One region of the Janthinobacterium sp. SUN206 genome, then DNA from elsewhere that is predicted to be linked to it. Evidence: predicted binding sites of a transcription regulator. Region 1 holds the regulator's gene; the other holds the start of a gene.
The links. The regulator FNR, encoded in region 1, switches genes on or off when oxygen is low (the NO sensors DNR and NnrR bind a similar motif). The targets are predictions, from matches to a motif close to TTGATNNNNATCAA.
Positions count from the first base shown of each region.

Region 1 (3,883 bases):
CTACGCGCGCTTCCAGAGCGCCATGTTCGACCAGGACACCCTGATCATCACCTACGATGCCAAGCGCGGCGAACCACGTGGCGCCATGAGCAAGAAGGCCGGCAACAACGACAAGCTGGGCGATTGCATCGACTGTACCCTGTGCGTGCAGGTGTGTCCGACCGGCATCGATATCCGTAACGGCCTGCAGTATGAATGCATCGGTTGCGCCGCTTGCGTCGATGCCTGCAACAGCGTGATGGACAAGGTCGACCGGCCACGGGGACTGGTACGCTACAGTACCGACCATGCGATGGAAAACAACTTCAATTCGAAGCAGATACGCCAGCGCGCCATGCGCCCGCGCGTCTTGATCTACACTTCCATCCTGGCCCTGATCATCATCGCCGTGTGTACTTCGCTGGCCCTGCGCACGCCCCTGAAAATGGACGTGATCCGCGACCGCGGTTCCATGGGACGCGAAGTGGAAGACGGCATGATCGAAAACGTCTACCGCCTGCAGATCATGAACACGTCGGAGCAAAGCCAGCATTTCAAAATCAGCGCTTCCGGCTTGCCGGGCCTGACCTTGCTGACGCGCGAAGAAGTGACCTTGCAGCCGACGGAAACGCTGGGTTGGCCCATCCGCCTGCGCGTGCCGCACGGCGTGGGAGAGAAGGGCTCGAACAAGATTGCGATCGAATTGCAATCGCTGGACGACCCATCGCTGCATGTGCGTGAAAGCGCGGTATTCATCGTGCCACGTTAACAAGGAAAGGCGGACGGGGACCGGGTGCCCTCGCCGCCGCCACGAAGTTGCAGGAAGGCCGGTCCCCATGCGGGGACTGGCTGATTAAACAGGAGAAATATCATGTCCGACAGTCTGAAACTGCAAGCACCCGTTGCACCGTGGTACAAGCATCGCTGGCCATGGCTGCTGATGATCGGCCCCGGCCTGTCCGTGGTCGTCGGCAGCTTCATGGGCTATATCGCGTTTACGCAGCCCGATGCGCTGGTGGTGGGCGATTATTACAAGCAGGGCAAGGCGATCAACCAGGATTTGAAGCGCGACACGATCGCCAGCGACCTGGCGATGGATACGCGCCTGTCGTATGACGTGGCGCAAGCACGCCTGACCGGTTCCGTGCACAGCTTCGGCAAGGCCTATCAGGCGCCTTTGCAGCTGCACCTGGCGCATGCGACCCTGCCGGAAAAGGATATCAAGGTGCTGGTGCAGCCCGACGCAGCCGGCAATTTTTCCGTAGCGCTGCCGATGCTCGAGCGCAGCCGCTGGCAAGTGCTGGTGGAAAACGACAAACGCGAGTGGCGCCTGTCCGGCATCTGGACCTGGCCCCTGCAGCGCAGCATCGCGCTGCATGCGGATGAAGAGCTATAACGTACAGCGCCGGGAAAACCGTAGCGAGCGGCAGTGATTTGTGGTTGAGAAGCGCAGCTGTGCTATAGCACAGCGAGCATCGCAAGCCGCAAAGCGCGACGCGCAGCAGGTTTTGACGGTGCTGTTACTTGCAGACGTCCGTGCCGGCCGTAATGGCTTTCAGCTTGGCCGGCTGCAGGATTTCAATTTCCCGGTTGGAGACGCGCAGCCAGCCTTCCTTCTTGAACTTCGACAGCAGGCGGCTGACGCTCTCGATGGTCAGGCCCAGGTAGTTGCCGATTTCCTCGCGCGACATGCGCAGCTGGAAATTGCTGCCCGAATAGCCGCGCGCTTCATAGCGCGACGCCAGGTTGACGATGAAGGCGGCAAAGCGCTGCGTCGCCTGCATATTGCCCAGCAACAGCATGACGCTTTGCTCGCGCGTGATTTCCTGGCTCATCATGCGGTGGAAATGGCGCAGCAGGGTCGGCATATTGCCCAGCAATTGTTCCAGGCTGGAAAACGGGATTTCACACACTTCGCTGTCTTCCAGCGCCACCGCATTACAGTGGTGGCGGTCGGCGCTGATAGCGTCCATGCCCAGCAGTTCACCCGCCATCTGGAAGCCCGTCACCTGCTCTTCGCCGCCCGGATTGATCTGGTACGTCTTGAAATGCCCCAGGCGGATCGCATACAGGTTCTGGAACGAGTCGCCGATGCGGAACAGCGAGGCGCCGCGCACGATCTTGCGGCGGCGGCCGATGATCTGGTCCAGCCTGTCCATGTCGCCCACATCGAGGCCCATCGGCAGGCACAATTGATGCATGCTGCAGGTCGAGCATCGCGCACGCAACGCCTCCACGTTCACGGTGGGCAAGGTTGGAGTGAGTAGCGCTTCAGTCATGTCGGTACCTTTTAGAAAATGCAACAACAAGTTTACTGCATACAGCCGCATACAGGGTTGCCGTATGCCAATTTCACCGTAAATTCGGCGAATAAACGACGTCCAGCCTTTAATTATATGGCAACATCGTCAAAAGCCCATCCGGGACGGGCAATTTGCGCGGCACCGCTTGCCAAGCTGGGGCATTGATAGGAAAATTCCTGACAGCATTATCTGCCGCCTGTGCCGCCCGGTACTGAAAAGGAAATCATGAAGCCTCTCGGCATTAAAGCAAAAGTCGCGCTGGCCACCAGCCTGACCTCGATCGCCATGATCGCGCTGGTCACCATGATCCAGGTGCAGCACATGCGCGACGACTTCACCCGAGTACTGCTGAGCCAGCAATCGTCCCTGATCACCCGCACCGCCGCCGAACTCGACGACAAGCTGGGCATGCTGCTGCAGATCGTCACCCTGACGGCCAGGCAGCAGCCGCCGGAATTGATCGCCCGGCCCGCCCAATTGCGCGAATACTATTCGCGCCGCTCGATGCTGGTGCTGTTCGATGACGTGCTGGTGCTCGACGCGCATGGCGCCGTCGTGGCCGACATGCCGGAAGTAGCGGGGCGCGCCGGCATCAACGTCGCCGAGCGCGAGTATTTCCAGACCGTCCTGCGCACGCGCCAGCCCATGATCACCGAACCGATGCTGGGCAAGTCGAGCGGCATGCCCATCGTGCAGATGGTGGCGCCCGTGCTGGCCGCCGATGGCCAGGTGGCCGGCGTGGTGATCGGCGTGCTGCGCCTGTACAAGGACAACCTGCTGGGTCGCCTGCGCTCGGAAAAGATCGGCAAGAGCGGCTATTACTTCATCCTCACGCGCGGCGCCGTGCCGCGCTACGTGCTGCATCCCGATACCAGCCGGCTGCTGCAACCGCGCCAGCCGAACGCCAACCTGACGACGACCCGGCTGCTGCAGGAAGATGGCGAAGGCAGCATGGTCAGCACCAACAGCCGCGGCATCACGGCCGTCAACAGCTTCAAGCGCCTGAAATCCGTGAACTGGCTGCTGGCCGCCTCGCTCCCCGTCGAGGATGCCTTCGAACCGTTCGATGGCGTGCTGTACCGATTGGTGCTGTGGAGCATCCTCGCCTCGCTGCTGGCCGCCTTTGTTCTGGGCTGGGTCACCGTGCGCCTGCTGTCGCCGCTGGTGCGCCTGCGCGACACCCTGCAAGCCCTGCGCACCAGCGGCAGCCGCTTCACGCCCGTGCCGGTGCAGCAGCGCGACGAGATCGGCGAACTGACGGAAGCGTTCAACGGCCTGATGAGCGAACGCGACCGCCTGCAGCAGGAGCTCGAATCGCGCGCGGCGGAGCTGGAACAGGAACGCGACCGGGCCGAGGCGGCCAACCGCGCGAAGAGCGATTTCGTGGCCAACATGAGCCATGAAATCCGCACGCCCCTCAATGCCGTGCTGGGCATGGTGTATTTGCTAGGCAATACCAGGCTCGACACGGAACAGCGCAAGTATCTGACCATGGTCAGAGTGGCGGGCCAGTCGCTGCTGGGCATCCTCAACGACGTGCTCGACTATTCGAAGATCGAGGCACGGCGCATGGAATTGTCGCCCGTCGAATTCGACCTCGA
Region 1 covers NZ_JAPWIB010000003.1:68,198-72,080, forward strand. Annotated here, with positions in the region: gene ccoG (cytochrome c oxidase accessory protein CcoG) at 1-748, shown strand, start outside; gene O3300_RS17260 (FixH family protein) at 851-1,375, shown strand; gene fnr (fumarate/nitrate reduction transcriptional regulator Fnr) at 1,500-2,258, opposite strand; gene O3300_RS17270 (response regulator) at 2,508-3,883, shown strand, end outside.

Region 2 (3,883 bases), on a different contig from region 1:
GGCGTTTGAAGCCACCGCATGGAAGGATGCAACACATGTTTGAAGAATCGATCAATAACGTCATCAACCTGCTGCCGGAAATCTGGGTGGCGCTGGGCCAGACCATGACCATGCTGGGCATCGGCCTGACGGCCGCCATCCTGATCGGCGGCCCGCTGGGCATCTTGCTGTTCCTCGTCTCGGAAGGCCAGTCGCTGGAAAACCGTCCGCTGTCGATGATCCTCGGCTGGCTGGTCAATACCGTGCGCAGCTTCCCCTTCATCATCCTGCTGGTCGCCCTGACGCCGTTTACGCGCATCATCGCGGGCACTTCGATCGGCCCGCTGGCCGCTGCCGTGCCGCTGTCGTTCGCCGCCATTCCCTACCTGGCGCGCTTGGTGGAACAGAACCTGCGCGAAGTGCCGCGCGGCGTGATCGAGGCGGCGCACGCCATGGGCGCGTCGGAAATGCAGATCATCTTCCGCGTGCTGCTGGTGGAAGCGCGTTCCGGCCTGGTGCTGGCCCTGACCGTGCTGTCGATCAGCTTCCTGTCGTATTCGGCCGTGGCCGGCGTGGTGGGCGGCGGCGGTATCGGCGACCTGGCCATCCGCTACGGCTACTACCGCTTCGAGACGGACATCATGGTCGCCACCGTGGCCATCCTGATCGTGCTGGTGCAAACCATCCAGTTCGCCGGCACGCGCATCGCCAAGCGCCTCGACAAACGTTAATTCATATTCAGTATTTCAGTACAAGGAAAAGCATGAACCACATTCGCCGCAACCTGCTCCTGGCCGCTGCCAGCCTGGCCTTCGCCACCGCCGCCCACGCCAAGGACCCGAAAGAACTCGTCATCGGCACCAGCTCCGGCCCGTATTCGGACCAGCTGAAGCTGGGCATCAAGCCTATCCTGGAAAAACAGGGCTACAAGGTCAAGATCGTGGAATTCAACGACTACGTGCAGCCGAACTACGCACTGGCCGAAGGCTCGCTGGACGCCAACGTGTTCCAGCACATCGTCTACCTGACCAAGTTCGCCACCGATAACAAGCTGCCACTGAGCTCATTGATCACCGTGCCGACCATGCCGATCGGCCTGTACGGCGGCAAGCAAAAAACGCTGGCGGAAGTCAAGAACGGCGCCACCATCACCATGCCGAACGACCCGACCAACCAGGCGCGCGCGCTGGTGATGCTGGCCAAGATGGGCTGGATCAAGCTGAAACCGAACGTCGACCCGCTGCGCGCGTCCGAGCGCGACGTGCTGGAAAACCCGAAGAAGCTGAAACTGGTGCCGCTGGAAGCGGCGCAGCTGCCACGTTCGCTGGCCGACGCCGACTACGCTTTCGTCAACGGCAACTTCGCCCTGGCCGCCGGCATGAAGCTGACGTCGGCCCTGAGCGTGGAAAAGATTTCGGACAGCTACATCAACCTGGTGGCCATCCGCACTGCCGACAAGGCCAAGCCATGGGTCAAGGACCTGGAAGCGGCCTACCGCTCGCGCGCCTTCCTCGACGCGACAAACAAATACCTGGCCGGCTACGAAAAGACGGATTACCAGCTGGCGCTGGAAAAGACGCTGAAAAAATAAGGCGAAAGCAAGGCGCTGCACACAAAAAGACGGCCAGGTTCACACCTGGCCGTCTTTTTTTATTCTGCGCGCCACCCGGGCGCCATCACTGCTTAGAAGCGGTAACCGACGCCTACGCCGATCAGGATAGGATCGATCTTGACTTCGCTGACCTTGCCGCCAGCAGCGGTCAGTACGTCGCTGCGGATCTGCACTTTCTTGATGTCGAAGTTCAAGGACCAGTTCTTGTCCAGTTTGTAGTCGACACCGGCTTGCAGCGCGAAGCCCCAGCTGTCGTGTTCCAGGCGCAGGCCGGGCAGTTTGACACCCGAGATATTCGTGTAGTTCACGCCGGCACCCACGTAAGGGCTGAACTGTTTTTCAGGCATGAAGTGGTATTGCAGCGACAGGGTCGGCGGCAGGTGCTTGAAGGTGCCGACTTGGCCGCCATCGAGCTTGACGTCATGCTTTTGCGGGTAGGTCAGGATCAGCTCGGCAGCGATATTCGGGGTGAAGAAGTACGAAATATCGATTTCAGGAATCGTCTTGCTGCTGACCGTCAAGCGGTCCGATGCACCGAGGCCACCAACAGGAGTCGATTTATCGGCCGGATCGATATGCACGGCGCGCGCACGGACCAGCCATGGGCTTTCCTGTGCCATTGCGTTGCCGGCGAATGCGCCGATGGCGGCCAGGACGATTGCTGCTGCAGTTGCGGACGTTTTCATTATGTTTTCCTCTGTCGTTAAGTAACGCTGCGAAGTCTAAGAGTGCAGTGCAACAAAAACTTTGATCCACATCAAATAGTGCTAGATGGCATCACCAGAGGGATTTTTTCCTTTGCCCAAGTCAAAAATTGCCGCATTGCAGCGCATCAATGCACGTCGGCAAACAGGCTGGCGACCCAGTCGGCAAACACGCGCACGCGCGGCGACAATTGCCGGTGGTGGGGATACAGCACGGACACGGGCAGCGGGTCGGGCCGCCAGTCCCGCAGCACTTCCACCAGTTCGCCGGCCGCCAGCGCCCGCTCCAGGTGATAACGGGGCGCCTGGATCAAGCCCATGCCCGCGCGGCAGCAGGCGTGATACGCGTCAGCATTGTTGACGGACACGGTGCCCGGCAAGGCCACGCTGCGGCGCTGGCCTTCCACCTTGAAATCGAAGGGCCAGACCTTGCCCGTCTGGGCGGAAAAGAAATTGACGGCGCGGTGGCCATCCAGCTGCGCCAGATGCTCCGGCGTGCCGTGCGCGGCCAGGTAGGCGGGGCTGGCGCACGTCACCTGGTCGAGCAGCGCCACGCGGCGCGCCACCATCGACGAGTCGCCCAGTTCGCCCACGCGCAGCACGCAATCGACGCCTTCGCGCACCAGGTCGACGAGGCGGTCGCCCATGCCGATTTCCAGTTCGATCAGCGGATAGCGGGTGCAGAACCGGTCCAGCACGGGCATGACGAAGTGCATGGCCAGGGTCGCGTGCAAGTCGATGCGCAGCTTGCCGGCCGGTTGCTGCGCCGCCGAACTGAACACGGCTTCCGTTTCTTCCAGGTCCGCCAGCAGGCGCACGCAGCGCTGGTAATACGCGTCGCCATCGGGCGTAGGCGTGACTTGCCGCGTGGTCCGCTGCAGCAGGCGCACGCGCAGCCGCGCTTCCAGTTGCTTGATCGCATGCGTGACGGTGGCCTTCGGATAGCCGAGGTCATGCGCCGCCTGCGTAAAACTGCGCAGTTCGACGATGCGCGTAAAGATGCGCATCGCATCAAATCGGTCCATGCTCCCTCCATTGTTATTCCTTGCTGCACAGTATAGCGATTCGACCGCCACTTTTCATCAGCAACCAATACTGCTGGCATCAGTTGCCTGCCACGCAAGCGCCACTTGCGCCGATGTCACTGGATTGCCGCCCGCCCGCGCGGCATACTATTTACAGCACACACATGAGAATGGTAATGATTATCATTTGCGATATAATGCAATACCTCGCTCGGGCGACTACAAAAAGGAATGGGAGACATGGATATATTGAGGGAACTGCGTGAATCGGGCTTGAAAGTGACCATCCCCCGCTTGCGGATTCTGCAGCTGTTTCAAGAAGGCACGATCAAGCACCTGAGTGCGGACGATGTCTACAAACTCTTGCTGGCTGAAAAGATCGACGTGGGCCTGGCCACCATCTACCGCGTGCTGATGCAGTTTGCCGAAGCGGGCATCCTGTTTCGCCGGCATTTCGAATCGGGCCACGCCGTCTTCGAACTGAACGAAGGGCAGCACCACGACCACCTGGTCTGCACGGGTTGCGGCAAGGTCGATGAATTCGTCGACGAAGGCATCGAACT
Region 2 covers NZ_JAPWIB010000001.1:1,743,244-1,747,126, forward strand. Annotated here, with positions in the region: gene O3300_RS07760 (methionine ABC transporter ATP-binding protein) at 1-43, shown strand, start outside; gene O3300_RS07765 (methionine ABC transporter permease) at 36-710, shown strand; gene O3300_RS07770 (MetQ/NlpA family ABC transporter substrate-binding protein) at 743-1,570, shown strand; gene O3300_RS07775 (OmpW family protein) at 1,663-2,277, opposite strand; gene O3300_RS07780 (LysR family transcriptional regulator) at 2,424-3,320, opposite strand; gene fur (ferric iron uptake transcriptional regulator) at 3,561-3,883, shown strand, end outside.
Region 2: the regulator FNR is predicted to act here: its motif matches at 2,339-2,352, upstream of O3300_RS07775 (OmpW family protein).